2 regions of the Arthrobacter sp. BG5 genome follow, and region 1 is predicted to be linked to the other one. Evidence: predicted binding sites of a transcription regulator. Region 1 holds the regulator's gene; the other holds the start of a gene.
The links. Region 1 encodes HrcA, which represses chaperone genes, less so after heat shock. Its sites were predicted from a motif close to TTNGCACTCGNNNNNNNCGAGTGCNAA; they were not measured.
Positions count from the first base shown of each region.

Region 2: the regulator HrcA is predicted to act here: its motif matches at 5,162-5,188, upstream of AC1MBE_RS07210 (Hsp20/alpha crystallin family protein).

Region 1 covers NZ_CM155268.1:327,874-335,029, reverse strand. The annotation lists gene lepA (translation elongation factor 4) at 1-876, shown strand, start outside; gene hemW (radical SAM family heme chaperone HemW) at 879-2,117, shown strand; gene AC1MBE_RS01465 (DUF4870 domain-containing protein) at 2,146-2,565, opposite strand; gene AC1MBE_RS01460 (DUF3097 domain-containing protein) at 2,687-3,541, opposite strand; gene hrcA (heat-inducible transcriptional repressor HrcA) at 3,783-4,796, shown strand; gene dnaJ (molecular chaperone DnaJ) at 4,877-6,004, shown strand; gene AC1MBE_RS01445 (16S rRNA (uracil(1498)-N(3))-methyltransferase) at 6,007-6,777, shown strand; gene AC1MBE_RS01440 (GerMN domain-containing protein) at 6,857-7,156, opposite strand, start outside.
Region 2 covers NZ_CM155268.1:1,564,557-1,571,712, forward strand. The annotation lists gene AC1MBE_RS07185 (DUF72 domain-containing protein) at 56-838, shown strand; gene AC1MBE_RS07190 (App1 family protein) at 889-1,971, shown strand; gene AC1MBE_RS07195 (GH1 family beta-glucosidase) at 1,968-3,554, opposite strand; gene AC1MBE_RS07200 (hypothetical protein) at 3,671-4,060, opposite strand; gene AC1MBE_RS07205 (J domain-containing protein) at 4,161-4,535, opposite strand; gene AC1MBE_RS07210 (Hsp20/alpha crystallin family protein) at 4,661-5,086, opposite strand; gene AC1MBE_RS07215 (MerR family transcriptional regulator) at 5,235-5,522, shown strand; gene AC1MBE_RS07220 (phosphatase PAP2 family protein) at 5,552-6,331, opposite strand; gene AC1MBE_RS07225 (DNA alkylation repair protein) at 6,456-7,156, shown strand, end outside.

The DNA.
Region 1 (7,156 bases):
GCGCTGGAGAAGCTGATGCTCAACGACGCCGCGCTGGTCTACGAGCCGGAAACGTCGGCCGCGCTGGGCTTCGGCTTCCGCGTCGGTTTCCTGGGCCTGCTGCACCTGGAAATCACCCGTGAGCGGCTCGAACGTGAGTACAACCTGGACCTGATCTCCACCGCCCCGAACGTTGAGTACGAGGTGACCCTCGAGGACAAGAAGGTCGTCCACGTCACCAACCCCAGCGAATACCCCACCGGCAAGGTCGCGGAGGTGCGCGAACCGATGGTCTCCGCCACCATCCTGGCCCCCAACGAGTTCGTCGGCGCCATCATGGAGCTGTGCCAGAGCCGCCGCGGCGTCATGGGCGGCATGGACTACCTCTCCGAGGACCGGGTGGAAATCCGGTACCGGCTGCCGCTGGCGGAAATCGTCTTCGACTTCTTCGACATCCTCAAGTCCAGGACCCGCGGCTACGGTTCGCTGGACTGGAAGGCCGACGGCGACCAGGTCGCCGACCTCGTCAAGGTCGACATCATGCTCCAGGGCGAACAGGTGGACGCGTTCAGCGCCATCACCCACCGCGACAAGGCCTACGCCTACGGCGTGATGATGACCGGCAAGTTGCGCGAACTCATCCCGCGCCAGCAGTTCGAGGTGCCGATCCAGGCCGCCATCGGATCCCGGATCATCGCACGCGAAAGCATCCGCGCGATCCGCAAGGACGTCCTCGCCAAGTGCTACGGCGGTGACATCACCCGTAAGCGCAAGCTGCTGGAAAAGCAGAAAGAAGGCAAGAAGCGCATGAAGATGGTGGGCCGGGTCGAGGTCCCGCAGGAAGCCTTCATCGCCGCCCTCACCACGGAAGAGTCCAAGGACAAGGCCAAGAAGTAACCATGCCCAGCGTGCTTCCCCTCGGTGACCCGGCGCCGTCGGACGGGCTCCTGCCCGGCCAGGCGCGGGAGGGCGCCGCGGACCGGGCCTTCGGGCTCTACGTCCACATCCCGTTCTGCGCCGTGCGGTGCGGTTACTGCGACTTCAACACCTATACGGCCACGGAACTCGGCGGCGGCGCCTCGCAGGACGCGTACGCCGGCACCGCCGTCGCGGAAGTCCATTTCGCCGGGCAGGTGCTGAGGGCCTCGGGCCTGCCGGAGCGCCGTCTGAGCACGGTGTTCTTCGGCGGCGGGACGCCCACGCTCCTCCCGGCCGGCGACCTGGCCAGCATCCTGAGCGCCGCGATCGGGACCTGGGGCCTGGAGCCCGGCGCCGAGGTCACCACGGAAGCCAACCCGGACTCGGTCACGCCCGAATCCCTGCAGCTGCTGGCCGACGCCGGGTTCACCCGCGTCTCTTTCGGTATGCAGTCGGCCGTCCCGCACGTGCTCAAGGTCCTGGACCGCACCCACACGCCCAGCCGGGTGCCGCAGGCGGTGCAATGGGCGCGCGAGGCAGGCCTGGCCGTCAGCCTCGACCTGATCTACGGCACCCCGGGGGAATCGATGGAGGACTGGCGGTTCTCGCTGGAGACCGCCTTGTCCTACGGCCCGGACCACATCAGCGCCTACGCGCTGATCGTCGAGGACGGCACCAAGCTCGCCGCCCAGATCCGGCGCGGCGAAGTCCCGGGGATCGACGACGACGACCATGCCGCCAAGTACGAACTGGCCGACGAACTGATCTCCGCGGCGGGCCTGGGCTGGTACGAGGTCAGCAACTGGGCCCGGACGCCGGAGCAGGCCTGCCGGCACAACCTCGCCTACTGGCGCGGGGACGACTGGTGGGGGATAGGCCCCGGCGCGCATTCACACGTCGGCGGGGTCCGGTGGTGGAACGTCAAGCATCCGACCGCCTATGCGGGGCGCTTGGGATCGGGCGCCTCGCCCGCCGCCGGCCGGGAGACGCTCGACGCCGATACCCGCAACGTCGAGCGCGTCATGCTGGAGGCCCGGCTTGCCACCGGCCTGTCGATTGCCAGCCTGGGCGGCCTCGGTGACACCGGCCGCCATGCGGTGGCCGGGCTGATTGCGGACGGGCTCGTGGACCCGGCGGCAGCATTCAAGGGCCAGCTGGTGCTCACGCTCAAGGGCCGGCTGCTTGCCGACGCGGTCGTCCGACGGATCCTGCCGGACTAAGCGCGCGGGCCTTAGGTGTCGGTTCGCGCTACTTGATCCAGCGGAGGTTGTACTCGTAGCGGTGCGGCTGGCCGCGGTTGACGTGGATGCCGGCGGCCACCGAGAAGCACGCGAGGGCAATCCAGATGGCGGTGGCCAGCACGGCGAACAGGTTGCCTACCACCGGGACAAAGACCAGCAGGTTCGCCACGACGGCGGCAATGGTGGGCGGCAGCGTGAAGTTCAGGGCTTCCTTCGATTCCTGCGCGGTGAACGGGCCGCGGTCCTTGAAAATCAGGTAGATCAGCAGGGACGGAATGCAGCCCAGGATGCCGCCGAAATGGGCCAACGTGGCCCACTGCCGGTCCTCGCTCGCCGTCAGCGGCAGAGCATTTGCCGGAACGCCATGGTACTGGGGCTGGTTATGGCCGGCCTGGTGGTCCGTGTGTTCGCGTGCGTCTTCTGCCACGTTTCGTCCTTTGGATTGCGGTGGAGCGTTGGTACCTGTACGAGCCGCGGCCGCAACAATAAGCAGCGGCCGCCGTTTCAAGAATACTTGCTCGGACCGCGAAACGTGGCAGGGAGAACGGCTACGGCGCCGTGAGGAAGTCGATGACTTCTTCGACCCGGCCCAGCAGGGAGGGCTCCAGGTCCGCGTAGCTGCGGACCGCACCGAGGAGTTTCTGCCAGCCCAGGCCGATGTCCTCCTTGGTGCTGTGCGGCCAGCCGAAGGCCGTCAGGATGCCGGTTTTCCAGTCCACGCCGCGCGGAATCACCGGCCACCGCTCAATGCCCAGTACGGCCGGTCGGATCGCCTGCCAGACGTCGACGTAGGGGTGACCGACGATCAGCACGTTGCCGGCCGCGCCGGGAGAGGCCATCACGGCGTCGGCGATCCGGGATTCCTTCGAGTCGGGAACCAGGTGGTCCACCAGCAAGCCGAGCCGGCGGCCGGGGCCGGGACGGAAGTCCCTGACGGCGCCGGCGAGGTCGTCGATGCCGTGCAGGGGTTCGACGACGATGCCCACCACACGGAGGTCGTCACCCCAGACCTTCTCGACGAGCTCGGCGTCGTGCTTGCCTTCCACCCAGATCCGGCTGGCTTTAGCTACCTGGGCCCGCTGTCCGGCGACCCGGACCGAACCGGACGCGGTACGGGTGCCGGCTGCGCTGCCCGCGGCGGCTGCCCGCGGGGCGGGCGGCATGAGCTTGATCGGCCGGCCTTCGAGCAGGAACCCGAAGCCGAGGCGGAAGGAGCGTGACTTGCCGCGCCGGTCCTCGAGGGCCACGACGTGCATGCCGCCGGACTTCTCCACCCGGGTCACGGCGCCGACCCAGCCGGACTGCACATCCTCGAGCACCATGCCCCGTTCCACCGCGATTTCGGGCAGCTGGGCCTTGGCGGGGGCGGAGAGATCCTGCGGGCCCCAATTCTGGTACGACATCTGCTACACACTGCTTTGCACTCGGGAATTTGGGCGAAAGAACGGCGGTGCGGCCCGTGGTGTGCCCGGAAACACCCGTCCCGGGGGTCACGCCCGCAGCGAATCCAATGCTAACAACGGCGCGACTCATATTAGACTGGTTAGCACTTAGGCATGTCGAGTGCTAACCGCGGGTTCCCCGGGCGGGTCTTTCCGCGCGGCCGGCGCCGGCAATCCGATACGGGTCGATTGGAGGTGGAGCGTGAGCGAGCCACGCAAACTCGAAGTGCTGCGCGCCATCGTGGAGGACTACGTCCATTCCCGCGAGCCCGTGGGATCCAAGGCGCTCGTGGAGCGGCACCACCTGGGTGTGTCCAGCGCCACGATCCGCAATGACATGGCCGCGCTGGAAGACGAGGGCCTGATCACGGCGCCGCACACGAGTGCCGGCCGGATTCCCACGGACAAAGGCTACCGCCTGTTCGTGGACCAGATTTCTGCGGTCAAGCCGTTGTCCCCGGCCGAGCGCCGCGCCATCCAGGCGCTGCTGGAGGGTTCCGAGGATCTCGACGACGTCCTGGACCGGACCGTCCGGCTGCTGTCGCAGCTGACCAACCAGGTCGCCGTCGTGCAGTACCCGCTCCTGAGCCGGGCCCGCGTCCGGCACATCGAATTCGTGCTCCTGGCGCCCCGCAAGGTGCTCACGGTGCTGATTGCGGACACCGGCAAGGTGGAGCAGCGGGTGATCGACGTCGGCCAGGACCTCGGCGACGACGCCCTCGCGGAGCTCCGGACCCTGTTCCTGGCCAGGCTCTCCGGCACCCCGCTGGGGCTGCTGCCCCAGTCGCTGCAGGCCGTGGTGGACAACTGCCCGCCGGTGCGGCGCGGCGCCGCCCAGGCCCTGTCCCGGGGACTGGAGTCGCTGGCCGCGAGCAGCCGCGAGGAGCGGATGGTCATGGCCGGCACCGCCAACCTGGCCCGCTCCAACGTCGATTTCCCGCTGAGCATCGGCCCCGTGCTGGAGGCGCTCGAAGAGCAGGTGGTGATGCTGCGCCTGCTCAGCGACATGGCGCAGGACCCGCGCGGCGTCACCGTCAGCATCGGCCGGGAGAACCCCTACGACGGGCTTTCCGAAGCCTCCGTGGTGGCCACCGGCTACGGCCCGGACGCCACGGCCAAGGTCGGCGTCCTGGGGCCCACCCGGATGGACTATCCGACCACCATGGCCGCCGTCCGTGCGGTCGCCCGCTACCTTTCGCGGATCCTTGGGCCCTGACGGGCCGGATCCGGCACCGGACTTCTTGCCCACTACAGGCAGTGCCCCACTGGCAGTACAAAAAGGAAGAGATACACACTTTGAGCAGCCACTATGACGTTCTTGGAGTCTCCCGTGAAGCGACGGGGGAAGAGATCAAGAAGGCCTACCGCAAGCTTGCGCGGACCCTGCACCCGGACGTGAACCCCGGGGACGACGCCTCCGAGCGCTTCAAGGCGGTCACGCACGCCTACGAGGTCCTGTCGGACCCGCAGAAACGCAGGGTCTACGACACCACGGGCAACGAGAACGGGACCGACAACGGTTTCGGCGGCGGCTACGCCGGCCAGGGCTTCGCCTTCCAGGACATCTTCGAGACCTTCTTCGGCGGGGCCGGCGGCCAGGGCGGCCCCGCCTCCCGGGTACGCCGCGGCCAGGACGCGCTGATCAGCGTCCGGATCGACCTCCGCGACGCCGTCTTCGGCGTGAACAAGAAGCTTGAAGTGGACACCGCCGTCACCTGCCCCACCTGCGAGGGCTCCTGCTGCCGCCCCGGCAGCCACCCCGAACGCTGCGATATCTGCGGCGGCAGCGGGCAGGTCCAGCGGGCCGTGCGTTCCATCCTCGGCCAGGTCATGACCACGGCCCCCTGCGGAAGCTGCGAGGGCTTCGGCACCGTCATCAAGGACCCGTGCAACGAGTGCGCCGGCCAGGGCCGGATCCGCAGCCGCCGCACGCTCACCGTGAAGGTTCCGGCCGGGGTCGCCACCGGCACCCGGATCCAGCTGTCCGGCCAGGGCGAGGCCGGACCGGCCGGCGGACCCTCCGGTGACCTCTACGTCGAGATCCGGGTCAACAACGACGCCACCTATGTGCGTGAGGGCGACGACCTGCACGCGAGCCTGAACATTCCGATGACCGCCGCCGCGCTGGGCACGGAACTGACCCTGGACACCTTCGACGGGCAGCAGGAGATCGACGTCAAGGCCGGCACCCAGTCCGGGGAGGTCATCACGCTCCGCGGCCTGGGCGTGACGCACCTGCGCGGCTATGGCCGCGGGGACCTCAAGGTCCATCTGCAGGTGGACACCCCGGCCAAGCTCGACGCCGCCCAGGAGGACCTGCTCCGGCAGCTCGCCAAACTCCGCGGCGAGCAGTTCACTGAGGGGAAGCTTGCCGCCAGCGGTGGCGTCTTCGCCAAGCTGCGGGACCGGCTCGGTAACCTGTAGCGGTGAGTAACCCGGTCTTCTTCACCCCTGCAGGCTCCCTGGACCAGCAGGTCCCCGGCGCGACGTTCGTCCTCGACGGCGCCGAGGCGCGCCACGCGGTGACGGTCAAGCGCCTGGCCGTGGGGGAGGCCGTCGACATCACCGACGGCGCCGGCAGGCGCATCACCGGCACGGTGACCGCCGCCGCGCCCCAGCAGCTGACCGTGGAGTGCATTGAGGTCAGCACCGAGCCGCGGCCCGACGTACGGCTGGTGCTGGTGCAGGCGCTGGCGAAGGGGGACCGGGACGAACTGGCCGCCGAAACCGCGACGGAACTGGGGATCGACGCCGTCGTCCCCTGGCAGGCGGAACGGTCGATTGTCCGCTGGAAACCTGAGCGCGCCGCGAAGGCGCACGCCAAATGGCAGTCTGTGGTGACGGCGGCCGCGAAGCAGGCGCGCCGGGCCTGGATTCCGGAAGTCCGCCCCGCCGTCGACGGCAACGGACTGCAGGCGGCCGTGGCCGCCGCGGACCTTGCCGTGATCCTGCACGAGGACGCGGTGCGGCCGCTGCGGCAGGTGCTGGAAGCCTGGCAGCAGCAGGCGGCCGACGGCGGCGTCCCCCGGGAGGTGCTGTTGATCGTGGGACCCGAAGGCGGGATCAGCCCGCGCGAGGTGACCCGGCTCTGCGATGCCGGCGCCGTCACCGCCCTGCTGGGCCGCCACGTGCTGCGCTCGTCCACCGCCGGGCCCGCCGCCACGGTGCTGGCCAGCGACATTCTGGGACGCTGGTAACCCGCTGGCCGGACGCTGATCAGGCCCGGCAGGCGCCCGCGGGCGCCGAAGGTCAACGGCCGTAAAGCCGGTGCCGGTCTTAGCGGACGGTGAACCCGCGGGTATCGACGTTCAGGTCCTTGACCTTGCCGGCCGGGTCCACCTGGGAGACCCGCACCTCGTAGTTGCCCGGACCGAGGTTGAGGGCGAGGTTGAACAATCCGGACTTGTCGGCGTCGGCGGAGGCGGTGATGTCGCCGTTCAAATACGGCGTCTTGCTGGTCCCGTCGACTCGCAGGAGCTCCCAATGAAGTTTTCCGCCCGGGACCGTGCTGCGGCCCGAAATCTTGACCGCACCGTCCGCCACCTCGGTGCCTTCCTGCGGATCGATGATCCATAC
Region 2 (7,156 bases), 1.2 Mb from region 1:
GCTTCCGCGGGCGCGTGGCTGGGCCGGGCGGCGCTGCTCCGGCTAGGATCCCAGCATGCCGAAAGAGGAATCCCGGGCGCACCACGACGGCGGCCCGCACCTCCCCGCCGGGGTGCCGCAGATCGGGACCAGCGGGTGGAGCTACGACCACTGGGAGAACGTGCTCTACCCGCCCGGGTTGCCGGCCAGGGACCGGCTGGCCACCTATGCCTCCCGTTTCACCACGGTGGAGCTGAACGCGAGCTTCTACCGCTGGCCGCGGGAGGGCTCCTTTGCAAGCTGGCAGCGCCGGCTGCCCGCGGGCTTCACCATGTCCGTCAAAGCACCCCGGGGACTGACCCACGGCAAGAAGCTTTACGGCCCGGAGGCCTGGGTGGAGCGGATCATCCGGTGCTGGCACGAGCTGGGGGACAAGCGTGCCGTGCTGCTGGCGCAGCTGCCGCCGGATTTCGCCCGCGACGACGCCCGGCTGGACTACTTTCTGGCCGCGCTGCCGGGCTGGATCCGCGTCAGCGTGGAGTTCCGCCACGCCAGCTGGGACCACCCGGCGGTGTATGAGCTGCTGGAGCGGCACGGCGCCGCCTACTGCGTCATGAGCGGGGCGCAGCTGCCCTGCATCCTGCGGGCCACCGCGCCGTTCGTCTACGTCCGGCTGCACGGGCCGGACCGGGACCACCTTTACGCCGGCTCCTATTCCGACCAGGAGCTGGGCTGGTGGGCGGACCGGATCCGCGAATGGCAGGCGGCGGGCAAGGACGTCTACGCCTATTTCAACAACGACGGCGGAGGCAACGCGGTGCGTAACGCGACCCGGCTGCGCGAACTGCTGGGCGTCTGAGCCGCGGACGCAATCGCCGGAGCACGCCGCCGCTGTGGGAGAGTGGAGGTATGGAATTGGCGTCGCAGCAATCAGCGCAGGAACCACCGCGGGAGAACAAGGTCTCGGGAAGCCAGGCCTTCCGGCTCGCCCACCTGGTCTCGGACACAGTCAACCACTTCCGCCTGAAGGCGGCCAGGCGCTGGAAGTTCGCCCCGCAAACCATCGCGTACCAGGGCTACGGTTCCACCGAGTGGGTCCGGGTCCTCGGCCGCGTGCTGCTCACCAGCAAGCCCACCCCGGGCAGCCGGGCGGCGGAGGCGGCGGAAAACGGCAACCAGAATGTCCGCGGCTGGCGCGCCTTTACGTCCGTACCGATCCAGTTCATTGAGGTGGACATCGAGATCGGCGGGATCACTACCCGCGTGCACGCTGACCGTGGCGGCCTCGTGGACACCGTGGTCCAGGTTTCGCTCACGCCCGGCTGGCATCGCGCCGTGCTGCGGGCCGAGGGCACCGAGCCTGCGGAGGCGATGATCTATGTCATCTCCCCGGACACCACCCTGGGCATCGTCTCCGACATTGACGACACGATCATGGTCACGGCACTCCCCCGGCCGTTCCTGGCCCTGTGGAACACCTTTGTGCTCAACGAACGGGCCAGGATGGCCACTCCGGGCATGGCTGTGCTGATGGACCGGCTTCTGGTGGAACACCCCGAGGCGCCGGTGATCTACCTGTCCACCGGGCCGTGGAACGCCGCCCCGACGCTGGCACGCTTCATCACCCGCAACATGTACCCCTCCGGCACTTTGCTGCTGACCGACTGGGGCCTGACCCATGACCGCTGGTTCCGCAGCGGCCAGGAGCACAAGCGGCGGAACCTGGAACTGCTGGCCAAGGAGTTCCCCAACATGCGCTGGCTCCTCTTCGGTGACAACGGTCAGCACGACGAGGCCATCTATTCGCAGTTCGCCCGGGACCACGGAGACAGGGTGGCCGCGATCGGCATCCGCCAGCTTTCCACCGGCGAGGCCGTGCTGGCCGGCGGACATTCCGAGAACGGCGACCACACCGGCTCCACGGTCCCGTGGGTCTACTCGCCCGACGGCGCCGGCATGGCCAAGCGCCTGCAGGAGCTGGAGATCCTTTAGCCGGCCGCCGTGGTCCCCGCGCCGGCTCCTGCGCCGGCTGCGGGAGTTTCGACGTCGACGCCGGCAGCTCCCGCCGCGCCCGCAGCACCGGTGCCTGCCGCCGCGTCCCCGGCGCCGGCACCTTCCGCCGCATCCGCGGCGGACCGGTTCCGGGCGGCCATCAGCTCCCGGATCCAGTAGTAGGAAGCCTTCGGCGTGCGGACCATGGTGTCCCGGTCCACGTGCAACAGGCCGAACTGCTGCTTGTAGCCGGCGGACCATTCAAAGTTGTCCAGCAGCGACCACACATAGTAGCCGCGCAGCTCGATCGACTCGGCGGCGCCGCCGGGCGAGGTCGCCTCGATGGCCGCCCCGATGTGCTCGGCGAGGTAGCGCACGCGCCGCTCATCCGGGACGATCAGCCGGCCCTCGGCGTCGTGGATCTCCAGGTCCTCGAAGCTTGCGCCGCCCTCGGTGATGTAGACCGGCGGCAGATCGGGGTAGCGTTCCGCCATTTCCGCGAGCGCAACGGCCATGTAGTCCGGCTTGATCGGCCAGCCGTAGGCGGTGATCTCGGTATCCGGGAAGCTCTGGATGTGGAACGGCGTGCCGGAGCCGTCGCCGTTCAGGTCGTTGCCCATGGCCTCCGCCATGCCCTTGGGCACGGTACCCTCGCCGGGCCCGGCGGCCACACGGGTGGGCATGTAATAGTTCAGCCCGTAGAAGTCCAGGGGCTGCGAGATCAACTCCATGTCCTCACCGGACGGGCTGAAGGAGGAGAAGAAGGTGGCGGCCCTGATGGCGTCCGGGTACTTGCCCAGCAGCACCGGATCCGCGTACAGCCGGTTCTGGGCCATGTCCATCAGGCCGGCGCTGACCTTGTCCAGCGGGTTGCCGGAGGCCGGGACCATCGGCGAATAGACGTTGGTGAGACCGATTTCGCCGGGCACGTTCGCCGCCCGCAGCGCCTGCATCGCCAGCCCATGGCCCAGCAGCTGGTGGTGGACGCTGGGCAGCGCCTTGAGCATGTGGGATTCGCCCGGGGAGTGCACGCCCAGCATGTAGCCGTTGGCACTTACCGTGGCCGGTTCGTTGATGGTGACCCAGCGGGCCACCCGGTCCCCGTACGCCGCGGCGGCGATGGCCGCGAATTCCCCCAGCCGGTAGGCGGTGTCCCGGTTCATCCAGCCGCCGGCCTCGTCCAGCTCCAGCGGGGTGTCCCAGTGGTACAGCGTGGCCATCGGCGTGATCCCGTTGGCCAGCAGCAGGTCGATCAGCCGGTCGTAGAAATCCAGTCCCTTGGGATTGACCGGGCCGCTGCCGCCGGGCTGGATCCGCGGCCAGGACAGCGAGAACCGGTACGAATCAATCCCCAGTTCCTTCATCAGAGCCACGTCTTCGGGCATCCGATGGTAGTGGTCGCAGGCGATTGCGGGGCTGTGGTCGTTGACGATCGAGCCCGGGGTGGCCGCAAAGACGTCCCAGCCCGAGGGTCCCCGCCCGTCCTCGTCCAGCGCCCCCTCGATCTGGAAGGCGGCGGTTGCCACGCCCATGGTGAATCCGGGCGGCAGCAGGGCGGCCAGATCGTGGGCGGAAGCATTCATTGGCGGATCCCCTATGCAGTTGCGCTGGTGGTTGATTGATTTTAGGCCCCGGCGGGGGCCCGCGCCACATCCGGCGCGGCTGTCCCCCGCCGGCGCGCCCCCTTACTCAGTCTTGCTCAGTAGCTGCTGGCCTCCGGCCCGAAGAGGAACTCCTTGGCATGCGCGACGGCCTTCTTGAACGCGTCGTTCCGCAGGCTCAGCAGCTGTTCCGCGTCGTCCGCCGCGGGCTCAAGGTAGCCGGTGAACCCGGGCCGGAGCACCCAGATGTCCCCGGCGGGCGGCAAATAGAACACCCCGAACGAGCGGTGCTGGCTGTCCTCGGCGGCCCAGATGGGCACCACCGCCAGGGCCGCGCCGGTGTCCACGTTGATCCATTGCGCACGCGGCATGGGCAGTTCATGGGCCTCCGGGTCCAGGAACGGTGCCGTGCCCTCGCCCCAGCGCTCCTCGAAGCGTTCATGGAAGGCCGGGATGAGGTGCGAGTCGTAACGCCGCCATGCGCTCATGGCTGTACTCCTTCTTCTTGGGTTCCTGCCTGTTGCGACTTCCTGCCTGCCGCTTCTTCCTGCCTACGGCCGGCACGCGGCACGGCACCGGGTGCCCGCGTCACTCCGGGCCCCGCTCCCACCGCACCGGGGTCACGCGCAGCACCGGCTGCCCGCTTCGGTGGTGCCGCACCGGAATGTCCCGGCCGACGGCGGACGTGCCGCCGGCGTCTGCCGCCCGGCCCGGCCGGGCCGGCCGTGCCGCAGTACCCGCCGCGGCGTCGTAGGCGGCCCGCGCGTCCGGATTCCGCAGCACCGCGAATGACTCGAGGATGCGGCGCACCTCCTCCCCGCTGTCGGCCCCCGCACCGGCGGACGCTTCGACGTCGGGATGGCGGCGGCGCATCAGGGCGCGGAAGGAGCGTTGGATCTCCGCCGGGGTCGCATCCGGCGCGACGTGCAACGCGGCGTAGAAGCCGCGCGGGTCGCGGTTCATCGGCTCACCTCCTGGCCGGCCGGGCGGGGCGCGGGCTGATCAGGCGGGGATCCGCCGGCCGCGCCTTCCGGCGATCCCGGATCCCCGTATTCATCAGCGTCCGGAGACCCCCGCCGCCGGCGCCGTTACTTCCCGATCTCCTGCATCTTGTCCTGCGTGTGCGTGATTTCAATCTTCCGCGGCTTGGCCTGCTCCAACACCGGGATCCGGAGGGTCAGGACGCCGTCGGCGTAGCTCGCCTTGACCTTGTCGGTGTCCAGCGTGTCGCCCAGGATCAGTTGGCGGCTGAAGACTCCGCGCGGCCGCTCCGAGGCGATCAACTCAACGTTGGGCTGCGCCGGTTCGCGCCGTTCGGCCCTGACGGTCAGGACGTTGCGCTCGATGTCGAGATCCACCGAGTCAACATTGACGCCGGGAAGGTCGAACGCGACGACGAACTCGCCGTCTTCCTGCCACGCATCCATCGGCATGGCGGCTGGCCGCGCCGCCGTTCCGAAGACTTGCTGGGTCAGCCGGTCCAGTTCACGGAACGGGTCCGTACGCATCAACATCATTTCCCACTCCTTCATACGAGAGTCTTGAATTTTCCTGCCTATCCGGCACACCAACTATCTGTGGTGGCGGATATAGATTTTTTATAGCACCAGTGCCAAACTGATGCAACAGGAAATTCTTCGACCATATGAAGGGACGTGCGCCGTGGCGGAACGTGAAGCCGACGTCGGGGTTTACGCGATCTCCGTGGTCGCACAGCTGGTCGGGACCGGGCCGCAGAACATCCGGCTGTACGAGCGCAGGGGCCTGCTGACGCCGGACCGCACGGCGGGCGGAACGCGGCAGTACAGCGAGACGGATCTGGCGGTGCTGCGCCGGATCAGCGAACTCCTGGACGCAGGCCTGAACCTCGCCGGCGTCGCCAAGGTGCTGGAACTGGAAGCGGTTAATGCCAAGCTCCAGGCGGAGCTTAAACGACGCGGGGCGCGCTGACCGGCAGCGCGCCCCGCGTTCGCCGCCGCTTACTCCGCGCCGGTCTCCTGCTTGGAGAGCTCCCCGGTGATCCGCTCCCCCGGGATCCTGGCGGTCCGCCAGGTGTCCAGCAGGATTACGGCGCCCAGGATCACGAACGAGATGGACAGCGAAGCGAGGGCGTCGGTGGTCCAGTGGTAGCCCAGGTAAAGCCGGCTGAGGGCGGCAAAGAAGATTCCGATGCCGGCCACGGTGAAGCCCGCGACGGCGGCTTTCGGGTTCTTGCGGCGGGAAAAGACCAGGAACGTGGTGACCAGCAGGAAGTCACAGGCGCCCAGGACGTGGCCGGAGGGGAAGGAGAACGTGGAGTCCGCCCCGAAGAGCATGAGGTCCACCGGCGGGCGCTGCCGGCCGACCGTCCGTCCGATGATCTGGGCCAGGATCACTCCGGTCAGCATGGCGCCGCCAAGCACCATCGGCCGCCAGGCGTGCTTGGCCAGCAGCCCCCAGGCGACGGTGAACACCAGGATGATGATCGGCAGACCGATGGGGCCGAAGACAATGGCCAGGAGGATCATGATGGTCGTGGCCGGCTCCCCGCGCAACGCTACGAGCCCGGTGCGCACCGGCTCGTCAACGGCGGTGATACCGCCGTGCTGCAGCACGCTGACCAGGATGGTGGTGAACGCCACGACGCCGATGACCATAAGCCCGACGGCGATCCGGTACAGGTTCCGCCGCGCATCCACGCTCATGTAGCGCTCCTCCACCACGAACTTGTCGTGGAAGACCTGCCACCAGCCGGAGTTCCCGGTTTTCTGCTCTGCCATTCCCGTAGCCGCCTCTGCGCCGTGTGTGGACATTCCCACCGTGAAGAATATCCCGGTTCCGGCGCTGCGGGCGCGTCGGACCGGCAGCAGGTCCTGCGCCCCTTCCCGCCGGTAGCCTGAAGCCATGGGTGTCATGAACGAACTGATCAACCCCGGAGTGGTCGGGTCGCTGGAACGGATCCTTGCCGCCGCTTCCCCCGGCCGCCGTTTCCCGCAGCTGGCCGGCACTGCCGGACAGTTGGACGGACTGAGCCTGCGCGAACGCACCGACCTGCTCAGCGCCGCCATGCTTACTGACCTGCCCGGCGACTACCCTGCGGCGGCGGCGGTCTTCCGCCGGGCGCTGAAGGACCCGGACTTCACCGGCTGGATGATCTGGCCGGTCAGCGAGTCGGCGGCCACCCTCGTCCTTGCCCGGAGGGCTCCCGCTGATTTCGAGGACTGCCTGTCGCTGCTGGCCGAGCTGACTCCTCGGCTCACGGGAGAGTTCGCCATCCGGCGGCTCCTGGACGCGGACCTGGACCGGGCCCTGGCGGCCATCCAGCGCTGGACCACCCACCCCGACTGGCAGGTCCGGCGGCTGGCCAGCGAGGGTACCCGCGCGTACCTGCCGTGGGCCATCCGTGTTCCCGGGCTCACGGCCCGGCCGGCGGCAACCCTGCCGATCCTGGACGCCCTGTACCGCGACCCGGTCGAGGACGTTCGGCGATCGGTGGCCAACCACCTGAACGACCTGGCCCGGCATGCCCCGGACGAAGTGGTCGCCACCGCAGCGCGCTGGCTGGCTGAGCCGGACGCGAACACCGCCAGGGTGGTCCGCCACGG